DNA from 3 places in the Amycolatopsis sp. NPDC004079 genome. Region 3 is predicted to be linked to each of the others. Evidence: riboswitches for the same ligand, from Rfam matches in the RefSeq annotation. Region 3 holds a riboswitch; each other region holds the start of a gene.
The links. Region 3 has a riboswitch for S-adenosylmethionine ahead of ABZX37_RS45195 (aminotransferase class V-fold PLP-dependent enzyme). Riboswitches for the same ligand answer to the same signal wherever they lie in the genome.
Positions count from the first base shown of each region.

Region 1: linked by a shared signal. The riboswitch ahead of thrC (threonine synthase) and the one ahead of ABZX37_RS45195 (aminotransferase class V-fold PLP-dependent enzyme) in region 3 are both predicted to bind S-adenosylmethionine.
Region 2: linked by a shared signal. The riboswitch ahead of ABZX37_RS46535 (ATP-binding cassette domain-containing protein) and the one ahead of ABZX37_RS45195 (aminotransferase class V-fold PLP-dependent enzyme) in region 3 are both predicted to bind S-adenosylmethionine.

Region 1 is NZ_JBEXMH010000005.1:48,416-53,185, reverse strand. It holds gene ABZX37_RS07005 (DMT family transporter) at 1-57, opposite strand, end outside; gene rpsT (30S ribosomal protein S20) at 451-711, shown strand; gene holA (DNA polymerase III subunit delta) at 866-1,837, opposite strand; SAM riboswitch class I at 1,969-2,102, shown strand; gene thrC (threonine synthase) at 2,116-3,381, shown strand; gene ABZX37_RS06985 (ComEC/Rec2 family competence protein) at 3,406-4,770, opposite strand, start outside.
Region 2 is NZ_JBEXMH010000106.1:37-4,806, reverse strand. It holds gene ABZX37_RS46545 (transglycosylase family protein) at 386-1,768, shown strand; gene rsmA (16S rRNA (adenine(1518)-N(6)/adenine(1519)-N(6))-dimethyltransferase RsmA) at 1,875-2,717, shown strand; SAM riboswitch class I at 3,296-3,386, shown strand; gene ABZX37_RS46535 (ATP-binding cassette domain-containing protein) at 3,602-4,615, shown strand.
Region 3 is NZ_JBEXMH010000094.1:162-4,931, forward strand. It holds gene ABZX37_RS45195 (aminotransferase class V-fold PLP-dependent enzyme) at 1-1,332, opposite strand; SAM riboswitch class IV at 1,373-1,487, opposite strand; gene ABZX37_RS45200 (potassium/proton antiporter) at 1,584-3,062, opposite strand; gene ABZX37_RS45205 (helix-turn-helix domain-containing protein) at 3,162-3,857, opposite strand; gene ABZX37_RS45210 (penicillin-binding transpeptidase domain-containing protein) at 3,906-4,770, opposite strand, start outside.

The DNA.
Region 1 (4,770 bases), on a different contig from region 3:
CCACACTGCGTGCACGACCGCGGCGACGAGGACCATGGCGAGGGCAGTGGTGTTCATCTGCGACCCTTTCAGGTTTTCAGCGCACGCTGAAGACCGGGTCCTCCAGGCTTTTGTCCCGTCAGATGAACGGCAGGGCTCGGTGTCCCGCCGAAGGTGCCGCTCGGACCAGGCCCGCCCGCCCTCGTTGTCTTCGCGACCCGCTCTGCGGGACCACGGGCAGGCGACGGAACCCTAGGCACTACCGGAATCCACCGTAACGGAGCCGAGGACGGAATGCCGAACAGCGACCGGCTCCGGGGTCCGCTCCAGGGCCGCGAGCAGGGCTGTTAAGATTTTCGATTGTTGCCGTGCGGCATTCCGTCAGGGAGGAAACCCGGCAGTCCCTCGGGACTGATCCGGAGCCACACGAACGCGGCAGCGACCTTCACCGAGTGAAAGAGGAACGCCTCCATGGCCAACATCAAGTCGCAGGTCAAGCGCATCGACACCAACGAGAAGGCGCGGCAGCGCAACCTGGCGATCCGGTCCTCGGTGAAGACCGCGATCCGCAAGTTCCGCGAGGCCGCCGAAGCCGGTGACAAGGACAAGGCCCTCGAACTGCAGCGCGACGCCGCTCGCAAGCTCGACAAGGCCGTCACCAAGGGCGTCATCCACGCCAACCAGGCCGCGAACAAGAAGTCGGCTCTCGCGAAGCGCGCGAACCAGCTCTGAGCGCAGTCTTTCCGGAAGGCCCGGCGGCTTCGGCTGCCGGGCCTTTTCCGTGTCCTGAGGTCGGTCTGGGCCCGGTGATCGCGCCCCTCAGACGGCGGGGTGTGCCCCATCGCGAGAGCGCGGCAGCCGATAAGGGCTGCCGGTCGCCTGAGCGTCAGCGATCTCCCTTGGCCGCGACCACCTCGAGGACCGCGCGCTGCAGGGCGTAGTTCGCATCGGCCGCCGCGCCCTTGACCTCGGCGTTCAGCCGCGCCACGACGCGCATCGCGGTCGCGAGGCCGTCCTGGCCCCAGCCGCGGGACTGGCCTTGGGCCTTGCGGATCTTCCACGGCGGCATGCCCAGTTCGCCCGCCATCTGGTTCGGGTTGCCGCGGCCAGCGGCGGACACGCGAGCGATCGTGCGGACCGCGTCGGCGAGAGCGTCGGCCACCAGGACGTGCGGAACGCCCAGCTGCATCGCCCACTGCAGCGACTCCATCGCGGCCGCCCGGTCCCCCGCGACGGCCTTCTCCGCGACCGCGAAGCCGGTCACGTCGGCGCGTCCCGTGTGGTAGCGGCGGACCGCCTGCTCGTCGATGACTCCTCCGGTGTCGGCGACCAGTTGCGTCGCCGCCGAGGACAGTTCGCGCAGGTCCGAGCCGACCGAGTCGAGCAGCGCCATCAGGCCCGCGCCGTCGATCTTGCCGCCCGCGCGGCGCACCTCGTTGCGGACGAACGCCTCGCGCTCGGCCGGCTTGGTGAGCTTCGGGCATTCGGTGATCTCCGCGCCCGCTTTTTTCAACGCGCCAGGCAGCGCCTTCGCGGCCTTGCTCCGCCCGCCGCCGCTGTGCACGACCACGAGGACGATGCCGTCGGCCGGCGCCTTCACGTAGGCCAGGACCGCGTCGGACAGCTCCTGCGAGATGTCCTGCGCCGACTCCAGCACGATCACGCGCCCCTCGGCGAACAAGGACGGGCTGACCAGCTCAGCCAGCACGGGCGGTGTGAGATCGGACACTCGCGTCCGCGTGAGGTCCGCCGTGGGGTCCGCGGCCTTGGCCGCGTCGAGGGAAGCTCGCACAGCCCGTTCGATGAGCAGTTCTTCCTCGCCCGTGACGAGGTGCAGCGGCGCGGGTGCGGTGGTCACCTCGCCATCTTCTCACCCGGCTGCCGGACCGTCCGCCCCGGTGATGTGAGCCGCCTCCGTGGCACGAGCTGATCGGGATGTCGTACGGTGTAGACGAGGACGCGCCCACCGGCGCTCCGACAACCGAATACCGCTCATCCAGAGGGGCAGAGGGAACGGCCCGACGAAGCCCCGGCAACCGGCGTACAGCCTGTCATCCCGCGATCGCGGGATAGCTGACGACCACGGTGCCAATTCCGGCCCGCTTCGGCGGGGCAGATGAGGAAAGGAACCTCGCGATGACTGCAGCCCTCAGCGCCACCTCCGCCAACAAGACGATCGACCTCGGTCCGGCCGTCGAACTGGTGTCGAAGGAAGAAGGGCACCGGCAGCCGCTCGCTCCGGAATTCGTCTCCGCCGAAGACTTCTCGCCGCTCGAGGTCGCCTACGACTTCGGCCGCGTCCGCCGCGAGGACATCGAAGCGGGCCCGCGCAACATCTGGCGTTACAAGAAACTCCTTCCCGTCCCCTCGACCGTCGAGGAGACTCCGAACACCGAACCCGGCTGTACCCGGCTCGTGCGCGCCGACCGGCTCGCGAAGGAGCTCGGCCTCAAGAGCGTGTGGGTCAAGGACGACACCGGCAACCCGACGCACTCGTTCAAGGACCGCGTGGTCGCCGTCGCGCTGGCCGCGGCCCGCGAGTTCGGCTTCGAGGTCCTCGCGTGTCCCTCGACCGGCAACCTGGCCAACGCGACCGCCGCCGCGGCGGCCCGCGCCGGCTGGCGGTCGGTCGTGCTGATCCCGAAGAACCTCGAGCGCGCGAAGATCCTCACCACCGCGGTCTACGACGGCGACCTGATCGCCGTCGACGGCAACTACGACGACGTCAACCGGCTCGCCACCGAGCTGGCCGGCGAGCACCCGAAGTGGGCGTTCGTGAACGTCAACGTCCGCCCGTACTACTCCGAGGGCTCGAAGACGCTCGCCTACGAGGTCGCCGAGCAGCTCGGCTGGCGGATCCCCGAGCAGATCGTCGTGCCGATCGCCTCCGGTTCCCAGCTCACCAAGGTGGACAAGGGTTTCCGCGAGCTGGGCCAGCTCGGTCTCGTGGACGCCAGCCCGTACAAGGTGTTCGGCGCACAGGCCACCGGCTGCTCGCCGGTCTCCACCGCGTACCGCAACGGCCACGACGTGGTCCAGCCGGTGAAGCCGGACACCATCGCCCGCTCGCTGGCGATCGGCAACCCGGCCGACGGCCCGTACGTGCTCGACGTGGTCAACCGCACCGGCGGCGCGATCGAGGACGTCACCGACGAAGAGGTCGTGGAAGGCATCCGGCTGCTCGCGCGCACCGAAGGCATCTTCACCGAGACCGCGGGCGGCGTCACCGTGGCGACCGCGAAGAAGCTCGTCGAAACCGGCAAGCTCGACCCGGACGCCGAAACCGTCCTCCTCATCACCGGTGACGGCCTCAAGACCCTCGACGCGGTCGAGAACCACATCGGCCCGAAGGCCACCGTGCCGCCGTCCGCCGCGGCCGTCGCCAAGGCGCTCGGCTACTGACGCACCAGCCCGGGGTCCGCCGCACTACCGCGGCGGACCCCGCGGCTCACCCCGGCGCGCGACCGCCGGCCCGCTTCCCGCGGGCAGAACAGCGGTGTCGCCGTCGACGTCGGTCCGGGTGACCAGTGCTCCCATCGTCCCGAGAACGTCCACTGTGGACTTGCTCGGATGTCCGTATCCGTTGCCCGCGCCGACACTGATCAGCGCCGTGCGCGGCCGCACCGCCGCGAGGAACTGCGGCAGCGAATACCTCGAGCCGTGGTGTGGCACCTTCAATACGTCGGCCCGCAGGTCGACGCCCTCGGCGAGCAGATCCGCTTGCGCGGCCAGTTCCACGTCCCCGGTCAGCAAAACCCGGCCAGCCGAGGTGTCCGCGCGCAGGACCACCGAACTGTTGTTGATCATCGTGCCGTCCTGCAGCGCCGGTGACCGAGTAGTGGCGTAGCGCGGACCTAGTACGTCCAGCGACAATCCCGGCCACTCCAGCCGTTGTCCCTCGCTCAACTGCATTAGCGGCACGCCACGACGCCGCGCTTCGCCGGAAACCGACTGCCACGCCCACGCCGGGGCACGTCCGGGCCCTACCGCGATCGCGCCGACTGCCCGTCCGTCGAATACCGAAGCGAGACCGCCGATGTGGTCCGCGTGCAGGTGGCTCAGCACGAGCAGCGGCACCCGTTCGACGCCCAGCCTCCGCAGGCATTCGTCGACCGGCCCCGGCTCCGGCCCGGTGTCGACGACCACGGCACGGCCCGGCTCGGCCGTCGCCAGAACTACCGCATCTCCTTGTCCGACATCGCATTCCACCATCGCCCAGCCGTCCGGCGGCCAGCCAGGAGCCAGCACTTTGGCTGGCACGACCGTCAGCAGCACGACGACCAGCCCGATCGCCACCAGCAGCCGGAGCCGGCGAAACCTTGCCGCCACCACGACCACGACGAGCAGGGCCGCCGCGCACAATCCGCCCCACCAGCCCCCAGGCCAGGACAGCGCTGCACCGGGTGCCCTCGCGCCGTGCCGAGCAACGGTGATCAGCCACCGGGCCTCCGGGTCCGCCAGATGGATCAGCACCTGCCCGGCACCTGGCCACCACGGCCCGACGACTGTCGCGAGCACGCCCAGCACGGTGACCGGCGCGACCACTGGTGCCGCAAGGACATTGGTGACGACTGAGACCAGGCTGACCGTGCCCGCCATCCCGGCGATGACTGGTGCGGTGACCACGAACGCGGCCAGCGGGACAGCGAGGCCTTCGGCGTAACCGGGCGGAACTCCCCGTCGTACCAACGAATCCGCCCAGCGCGGCGCGAGCAGAACCAGCCCTGCCGTCGCGAGAACTGAGAGCGCGAAGCCGAAATTCGCCGCCATCGTCGGATCCCACGCCACCAG
Region 2 (4,770 bases), on a different contig from region 3:
GACCGCGCATTCGTCCACCTGATGAGTGACGCAAGTCACGACACTCCGGGGGGTGTTTGCGCAACCTGCCAACACCCGTTACTGTCCCGTGATCGTGCCGGTCGGTTACGCGCAGCGGAGCCGGCTGATACGCCCACCAGTCACGTCAGTGCACGTCGGGGAAGCGGAACCGGGGTTGGTACGACCTGGGACCGTGACGATGGCGCTGGCTGGGGGTGTCGGACTTGAGAGGCGCGCCTGAGGGTGCGTCGCGAACGAAGGACGACGCGCGAGGTACGCGCGATGTCTTGGGAAAGGGAACGACCCGGTGACTGGTAGTCGGCAGGATGACTCGCGTCTTGACGCGGGTTCGGCGTATTTCTCCTCCTCCCCGTCCTCGGTGGCCGTGCTCGACCGCGAGCTCGAGGACACCGCCTACGGGCAGCTTGACTTCTCCGACGAGCTCCGCGTGACCGAGCAGGACGTGCTCGCCGCGCTCGGCCCGGACGCCGACATGCTGATGTCGGAGATCGACGTCGACGTCGACGAGCTGATCCGCCTCATCAACGCGGAAACCACGATGCTTCCGCCGCTCGTCCTCCCGGACGAGGTCGAGGAAGACCGCACCGCCTCCCCGCAGGCCAAGAAGGTCGCGGTCGAGGAAGGGCTGCGCGAGGCGACCAAGACCTGGAAGCGCCGCTTCCTCAAGGGCGCGGTGCTTTCGCTGCTGGTCACCGTCGGCGGTGGCGGCGCGGCGGCGCTCGCGATGAACAAGAGCATCACCGTCGACGTCGACGGCCACCAGCAGACCGTGCACAGCTTCGGCGGCACCGTCGGCGACGTCCTCAAGGACGCGGGCCTGTCCGTCGGCGAGCACGACTCCCTTTCGCCCTCGCCGCAGGCGGCGGTCGGCGACGGCGGCGTCATCAAGCTCGAGCGCGGCCGTCAGCTGAACCTCGTCGTCGACGGCGTGTCGCGGCCCTCCTGGGTCCGCGCGACCACGCTCGGCGAGGCCATGAACCAGCTCGGCATGGGCAGCATGGTTTCCCAGGGCGCGTGGACGTCGATGCCGTCCTCCGGCGACCTGCCGCTCGAGGGCTCGACCGTCCAGGTCAAGACCCTCAAGCACATCACGCTCTTCGACGGCACCAACGCGCCCCGCCAGGTGAGCACCAACGCGGTGACCACCAAGGAGTTCGTCTCCGCCCTGAAGCTGAACCTCGGCCCGGACGACGCGGTCGACGGCGGCCTCGACGTCAGCCTCAAGAACGGCGCCGAAGTCCACGTCAGCCGCATGGGCGTGTCGATGGTCAACCAGGAAGAGGCCATCGACCCGGACGTGCAGAAGGTCGACGACCCGACGCAGCTGCAGGGCCAGCAGAGCGTCGAGGACCCGGGCACGCCGGGCAAGAAGCTGGTGACCTACAAGGTCACGAAGAAGAACGGCGAAGAGGTCTCGCGCGAGCAGATCTCGGAGAAGACCCTGGTCGAGGCCAAGGCCAAGATCATCAAGGTCGGCACCAAGAAGCCGCCGGCCCCGGCCATCGGCGACACCGGCGCGTGGGACCGCATCGCGCAGTGCGAGTCGGGCGGCAACTGGTCGATCAACACCGGCAACGGCTACTACGGCGGCCTCCAGTTCGACAAGCAGACCTGGGCGGCTTACGGCGGCACGCAGTACGCGCCGACGGCCGACAAGGCCACCCGCGAGCAGCAGATCGCGACCGCCGAGAAGGTGCGCGACGCGCGCGGCGGCTACAGCGCCTGGGGCTGCGGCTACAAGGCCTGAGCACCCTCTGTTTTTCCGGCAGGCGGCCGTGAGCTTCGCGCTCACGGCCGCCTGTTTTCATACGCCGCGTTGTCGTCGCCGCGACCGCGCTGGGTAGGCTCGTCCGGTGGTGGAACTGCTGGGGCCTGCCGAAATCCGCGGGCTGGCCGACGAACTCGACGTCCGGCCCACGAAGAAGCTCGGGCAGAACTTCGTGCACGACCCCAACACGGTCCGCCGCATCGTCGAACTCGGCGGCGTGCGGCCGGGGGAGGTCGTGCTGGAGGTCGGGCCCGGCCTCGGGTCGCTGACGCTGGGCCTGCTCGCCGCTGGCGCTCAGGTCGTCGCCGTGGAGATCGATCCGGTGCTGGCCGCCCGTCTGCCGCAGACAATCGCTGAGCGCGCCCCGGAGGCAGCGGAGCGGCTGACCGTGGTCGGCGCCGACGCGCTGCGCGTGCGGGCCGCTGATCTCCCGGCTGAGCCGGTGTCGATCGTGGCGAACCTGCCGTACAACGTCGCGGTGCCGGTGGTGCTGCACCTCCTGGCCGAGCTGCCGTCGCTGCGCAGCGGGCTCGTGATGGTCCAGACCGAGGTCGCGGATCGGATGGCGGCCGGGCCGGGCAGCCGGACTTACGGCGTGCCGAGCGTGAAGCTCGCTTGGTACGGACCGGCGCGCAAGGTCGCCGCAGTGCCGCGCGCGGTGTTCTGGCCGGTGCCGAACGTCGATTCCGCACTGGTTTCGTTCACCCGGACCGACCCGGTGTCCGGGGTGGATCGCGCGCGGTTGTTCGCGGTGGTCGACGCGGCGTTTTCGCAGCGGCGCAAGACTTTGCGGGCCGCGCTGGCGGGATGGGCCGGTTCCGCGGAGCGGGCTGGCGAGTTGCTCGCCGAAGCGGGGATCGACCCGAAGACGCGCGGGGAGCAGCTTGACGTGCACGCGTTCGCGCGGATCGCGGCAGTCGGGAACTGACCCCCTCTCGCGGCGCTCGCTTGTGACGTCCAACTGCGGCGGCGCGGCGGGTATTCCGGATTCGGGGCGTTGATTTCGGTGCGTGGCTTGGTGATCTTGCGTCGTCGCTGATCGTGGGTGATCCCGAGCCCAGCGGCTACTCTCGGTCATCGCGCGAGCGCGGCTGAAATGGCCGGTGACCTGTGACGGGCGGCTCGTCAAGGTCGTGGCATTCGGGGGAGTCTCTTTGCTCCCTGGTCCGGATTGTTCAGTCGCGCCAGGTCGAGGTGCTTCGCTTCGCTGACCTATCTCGACCCGATCGCGGACCCGGCGACCCGGGTGCCGAGGCCCGCGCGCGCCCGTCACTTGACAACGGGAAAACTCTTGTTCCACAAAGCTTCTTGATCGTCCACAGTGGAACGAACTAGTTCGCCGCGGCGGGCCGGCGCGAGGGTTCCGCAGGTCGAGGCAATGTTCGGGAACCGAGGTTCCGGGTTTCCGGGTTCTGGACGAGGTGTTCCGGCATGCGGGCACCACCAGACGTGTGATCTGCACCAACGCGCTTGCGTTCAGCCAATGGGATCGGCTTTACTCGAAAGCGTCCATCCCGAGCGACTGAGAGACCTGGCTCGCCGAAGTCGCAGCAACCACCCTCCGCAGGGCAGGTGCTACCGCCAGGACCGATGGAGGCTGTTTTCGATGAAGAGGGTCACCCGCCCGCTCCTGCTGACCCGCCGGCGTGTAGTCGACGAAGGTCGCCGCTCGGTATGTGCGTGTCAACGCTCCATGGTCATCGCCTGATCGTCTTTTCCGCAGTTTCTTGCGCCGTCCACTGTGGACGGTAATTCGATGACGCCTGGCGCGCCCGGATCCGGCGCCGCGCCTCGTTTGCCTGGAGCCCTTTCGTGATCACTGTCGAAAACGTGTCCAAGTCCTTTCCCTTCCACGGAAATCGTGTCGCCGCACTGCGCGACGTGAGCGTTGACGTGCAAGCCGGCTCGCTGTTCGGAATCGTGGGTCCGTCCGGCTCCGGCAAGTCGACCCTCGCCCGCTGCATCGCGCTGCAGGAGCGCCCCGACCGCGGCGTCGTGCGGCTCGACGGCCTCAACACCGCGACCCTCGACGGCAAGCGGCTGCGGGAGATCCGCCGCCAGCTCGGGGTCGTCGGCACCAAACCGGAGCTGCTCGCCGAGCGCACCATCGCGGGCAACATCGCCAGCCCGCTCGAGCAACTCGGCGTCGACGGCCCGCAGCGGCGCAGCCGGGTCGGCTCGCTGCTCGACCTGGTCGGCCTCACCCCGCGCGCCGCGCAGAAGCCGGAAGAACTCACCGACGGCCAGCTCCGCCGGGTCGCGGTCGCCAAGGCGCTCGCCGCCGGACCGGCCGTGCTGCTCGCCGACGACCCGACCGCCGGGATTTCGGCGGAAGACGCCGGCGCGGTGCTCGCCGTGCTCGACCGGGCGCGCGCCGAACTGGGCGTGACGGTCGTCGTCACCACCCCGGACGCCGACGTCGTCCGCCGGGTCTGCGACGACGTCGCGGTGCTCGACAACGGCGCGATCGTCGAGCGCGGCACGGTGCTCGACCTGATCTCGACGCCGGACAGCTGGACCGCACAGGCGGTGCTGCCGTCGATCGAGACCTCGCGCGCCCAGTCCGCGAAGTACGACCGCGCGGTCGACATCGTGCTGATCGGGTTTGCGTCGGTGGGGGCGCTGCTGCCTGAGGCGGCCAGCCGCTTCGATGTCGAACTCGCCACTATTGGGGGTGGCCTCACTCGTATTGGGGACACGCCGATCGCTCGGTTCCGGTTGGGGGTGCGCGGGGAGCGGGCTGAGGCTGCGCTGTCGTGGATCTCTGATCGGGGTGCGCATGTGAGTCAGGTGGCTCGTGGGCCGCAGAGTGTGGTTGCTGCTTGAGGGTTTGTTTTAACGTAAGGCGTTCGCGGGCCGCTCCGAAGTGGGGCGGCCCGTGGTGTTTGGGCCCGTGGTGTTTGGGTTGGTAGGTCAGCCAGACAGCTGTGTTTTTGGCGTCGGCTTCGCCGCCGCGGGCGGGATCGCTTTTATGCCGGCGT
Region 3 (4,770 bases):
TCAAGCACAAAACCCCGGCAACTCCCGCGTATCCCCCACCGGAGCCCACCGCCCATCAACCTTCGCGTACTCCCACCGAGCCCCCCGAGCGACAATCTGCCGCAACGCCAGCACCAACCGATCCACGTGCTCCTCGGTACTCCCCAACCCGAGACTCACCCGAACAGCCTGCTGCCCCTCCCCGCCAGCCTCGCGAATCAACCGCCGAGCAGCCACATGAGCACAGAACGCCCCGTCCCGCACCCCAATCCCGTACTCAGCCGACAACACCGCCGCCAGCCACCCAGGCTCAAACCCGTCGACGACAAAACTCACCGTGCCAACCCGATCCACCGGCGCGTCAAAGAACCGCAACTCAGCACACCCAGGCAGCCCGGCCAGCCCCTTCCGCAACCGCTCCAGCAACGCAGCCTCATGCGCCCCGACGGCATCCCACTGGGCCGCCAACTGCTCGCAAGCCACGCCCAACGCATACACCCCAACGGTATTGGGCGACCCAGCCTCGTGCCGCTCCTCACCGCTGTTCCACACGACGGCTTCCTCAGTCACCAGCTTGGTCGCCCCACCACCGGCAAGATAAGGCTCAGCAGCCCGCAACCAGTCGCTGCGTCCGACCAACGCCCCAGCCCCAAACGGCGCGTACAGCTTGTGCCCGGACAACGCGACGTAGTCGACATCCAACTCCCGCAACGAAATCCGCCGATGCGGCGCAAGCTGAGCAGCGTCCAACGCCACCCGAGCCCCATGCTTCCGAGCCACCGCAGCGATCTCGGCCACCGGCAGCAGTTCGCCAGTCACATTCGACGCCCCAGCGACAACCACCAACCGAGGCCCCTGCGGACATTCCGCAAGCGCTTCGTCCACAACGGACACCGCGGCAAGCCGAGTCCGCGGCAACTGCACCCGCCGGACATTCGGCCCCCGCCACGGCAGCAACGCGGCATGGTGCTCACTGTCGAAAACAACAACAGAAGTCTTACGCGGCAACGCTTTCGCCAGCAGATTGAACGCATCAGTCGTGTTGCGAGTGAAGATCACCGAGTCCCCGCTACGAGCGTCCACAAACCGACGCAGCACACCCCGAGTCCGCTCGTACAACCGAGTGGAAACCTGCGAAGCAAACCCAGCACCGCGATGCACGCTGGCATACCAGGGAAGAAACTCGTCCACCGCCGAACGCACCGCGTCCAGACACGGCGCACTGGCCGCGTGATCAAGATTGGCGTAACCGATGTCGCCGCCCGTCACCAACGGCACCCGCAGCGACGCACCGGCCACAGCGGGAACGGCGGGAACAACAGTTTCCGTGGACCGGTCGAGTGCGAGAGTCATGACGGCGCCTCCTCGGCGTTCCGGGGGACCCCCGGCGAGGGGCCCGCGCTTGCCCGTCGCGCTGCGCGACCGGCCTGGTCCTCACCCGGGGCACCCCACCGCGGTAGGAGGGTTGCCGGCCAGCAAGCCGGGGCTTCGCGCTGGCACTCATGACCTGAAACCGACGATAGCGGAAAACCAGCGAAAGAAACCAGACCCGTCTCGTGATCTGAGACGGCAGTCACAAGGAACGTCCACAAAGGACAGAGAAGTCAGGCTCCGGATTCGCCGTGCCAGCGGGCCAGGCGACCAGCTCGGTCAACCGCCCGGATCCGCCGTTCGGTCGCGTCGCGGTCGGCGGCGGTCGTGACCACCAAAAGCTGGTCCTCGACCTGCAACCGGCTGGTTTTCTGCGGCGTGAAGCCTGTTCCCCCGCGCACCACGAGACTGACCGTCGCACCGGCAGGCAACCGGAGCTCCGACAGGTACACGCCGTGCAGCTTCGACCCCTTCTGGATGCGCACCTGCAGCAGTTCCGCGCCGAGTTCGTCGAGCGGCGCGGAATCGACCTCGATCTCGTGCGCCTGAGTCGCCTTCGCCAGCCCGAGGATCCGCGCGAGCGGACTGAGCGTCGCGCCCTGCAGCACGGTGAGCACGATGACGAGCACGAAAACCGCGTCCACGAGGCGTTGCGCGCCGGGCACTCCTTCGGACAACGGGATCATCGCGAGCACGATCGGCACCGCGCCGCGCAGGCCCGCCCAGGACAGGAACGCCTGGTCTCGCCAGGGCAACCGGAACGGCAGCAGCGACAGAACCACCGACAGCGGCCGGGCGAGCAGCAGCACCACGGCACCCGCCACCAAACCCGGGATGAGCGCTTCGAGCAGCCGGGTCGGCGACGCGAACAGGCCGAGCAGCACGAACAAGCCGATCTGCGCGAGCCAGCCGAGCCCTTCGGCGAACGACAGGGTGTCCGACCGGTGCGGCAGCTTCGAATTCCCGAGCACCAGACCGGCGACGTAGGTGGCCAGCAGGCCGGACGCGTGCGCCAGCTGTCCCGAGGAGTACGCGAGCACGCACACCGCCACCGTGGCGAGCGGGTACAGACCGGTCGCCGGGAGCGCGGCCCGGCGCAGCGCCTGCGCGCCCAGCCAGCCGAACGCGAGGCCGAGCACCAGGCCGGTGAGCAGTTCGTAGACCACCAGCAGCGGCAGCGACCAGTCGACCGCCTCGCCGGACGCGAGCACGACGACCGCGATGTAGGCGGGCGCGTCGTTGATGCCGGATTCCAGCTCCAGCGCGCCGACGAGCCGCTTGCCGACCCCGGCGGTGCGCAGCACGGAGAACACCGCCGCGGCGTCGGTGGACGCGAGGACCGCGCCCCACAGCAGGGCGAGCCGCCAGTCGAGGCCGAGCAGCCAGTGCAGAGCCGCGCCGGTGACCGCGATGCTGATCACCACGGCCACTGTGGACAGCAGGATTCCGGGCCCCAGCGAGGGTTTCACCGCGGACCAGCGCGTGGTGAGCCCGCCTTCGGTGAGGATCAGGACGAGCGCGGCGAGCCCGAGCGACTGGGTGAGCGCCGGATTGTCGAAGCGGATGCCGAACCCGGCCTCGCCGAGGACGACGCCGATCCCGAGATACAGCAGCAGCGACGGGAATCCGAGCCGGATGGACACCCGCACCGCGATGACCGAGACGACCAGAACCAGCGCGCCGACGCCCAGCACCATGGGAAGCTCGTCCACTCGCCCGCCTCCCTCCCGTCGCCCGCAGGCGTCCAGAATAGTGAGGCAGTGTCCGGTTCCCGAGCCCGCACCACCGATGCGGGGGACCACCAACGTGTGTTACGACGCCTGGGCGGCACTCACCGTCGCGAGATCGACACCGAGCGCGGCGAACGGACCCCTCGCGCCGGGCAAGACCCGGACCGCGCGCTGCTGGTCCCGCGTCAGCCATCCCGCCTCGACCGCCCGCTCCAGCACCGCCGCCGGAACCACGCCGGCGAGGTGCTCCCGCCGCTCTGTCCAATCCAGACAGTCGCGCAGCAACGGCCGCCGCGGCCGATCCGGGACCGGCACGCCGAGATCGGCCAGCACCTCGCGTCCGGTGTCGGTGAGCGCGAGCCCGTCCGACACGTCGATCAGGCCCCGATCGACCATCCCGTCCCGCAAAGCGACCCCGAGCGTCCCGGCCAGATGGTCGTAACAACTGCGCGCGAACGCCAATCGCTGTACTCGCAACGAAGTCCGCAGCCCGGACGGCTGTTTCAGTTCGGCATGCTGCGCCAAATGCTCGATCAACTCCGCAACCCGCGGATTTGCGAGCCGCACGTACGCGTGTCGTCCCTGCTTCACCCGGGCCACGAACCCGGCCTCGGCCAACCGCGTCACGTGCTCGCTGGCCGTCGAGACCGCGATCCGCGCCGCGGCGGCCAGTTCGCCGACCGTCCAGGCGCGGCCGTCGAGCAGCGCGAGGCACATGGTCGCGCGGCTCGGATCGGCGAGCACGGCGGCGACCTCGGCCAAGGCGACAGTTTCCATGGTCCTACGGTAGAGCGCGGATGCTTCGGCCGCGGCCGAACTGAGCCGCTACAGCGCGTCGAGGAACTTCGCGCCCAGCGAGACGGCCGGTTTGGAGTCGTTGGCCCCCTCCAGGAACACCGCGAACGCCAGGTCGCCGCGATAGCCGACGAACCAGCCGTGTGCCTCCGCGCCGTCGCCGAACTGCGCGGTGCCGGTCTTGCCGAACACCGAGCCCGAGTGCGACAGCCCGGTCGCCGTGCCGCCGGTGACGACCTCGCGCATCATCCCGCGCAACGCCGACAGCACCGAGCCCGGCGGCGGGGTGTAGCCGGTGTTGACCTTGGTGCCGTCCGCCCACAGCCGCGGCACGACCGCGCGCCCGGACGCCGCGGTCGCCGCCATCACCGCCGCTCCCATCGGACTGACCTGCACCTTTCCCTGGCCGATGCCGTCCTCGACCTGCTCGTCCGCGTTCGCCGCCGGGTCGACGCGGCCCAGCTCGGTGGACAGGCCGCTGATCCCGAAGTCGGCGTTGAGGCCGAACTGGGTGGCCGCCTTCGCGAGCCCGTCGGCGGGCAGCTGCGACGCGAGCCGGGCGAACGTGGTGTTGCAGGACTTCGCGAACGCCTTGTGCACGGTGGTCGTGCCGAGGTCGAACCCCTCGTTGGAGAGCGTGCGGGTGCCGATCCGGTCGGTCAGCGGGCACGGAACCGAGGAATCCGGCGTGACCAGCCCGGCTTCCAGCGCCGCGGTCGCGGTGACGATCTTGAACGTCGAACCCGGCGCGTACTGGCCGCTGAACGCCGACGCCGCGTTGGTGACGTTGCTGTTCTGCGCCACCGCGAGCAGATCGCCGGAAGACGGCTGGATCGCGACGAGGACCGCCTTGCCGCGATACCCGTCCACCGCGGCCTGCGCCGCGCTCTGGGTC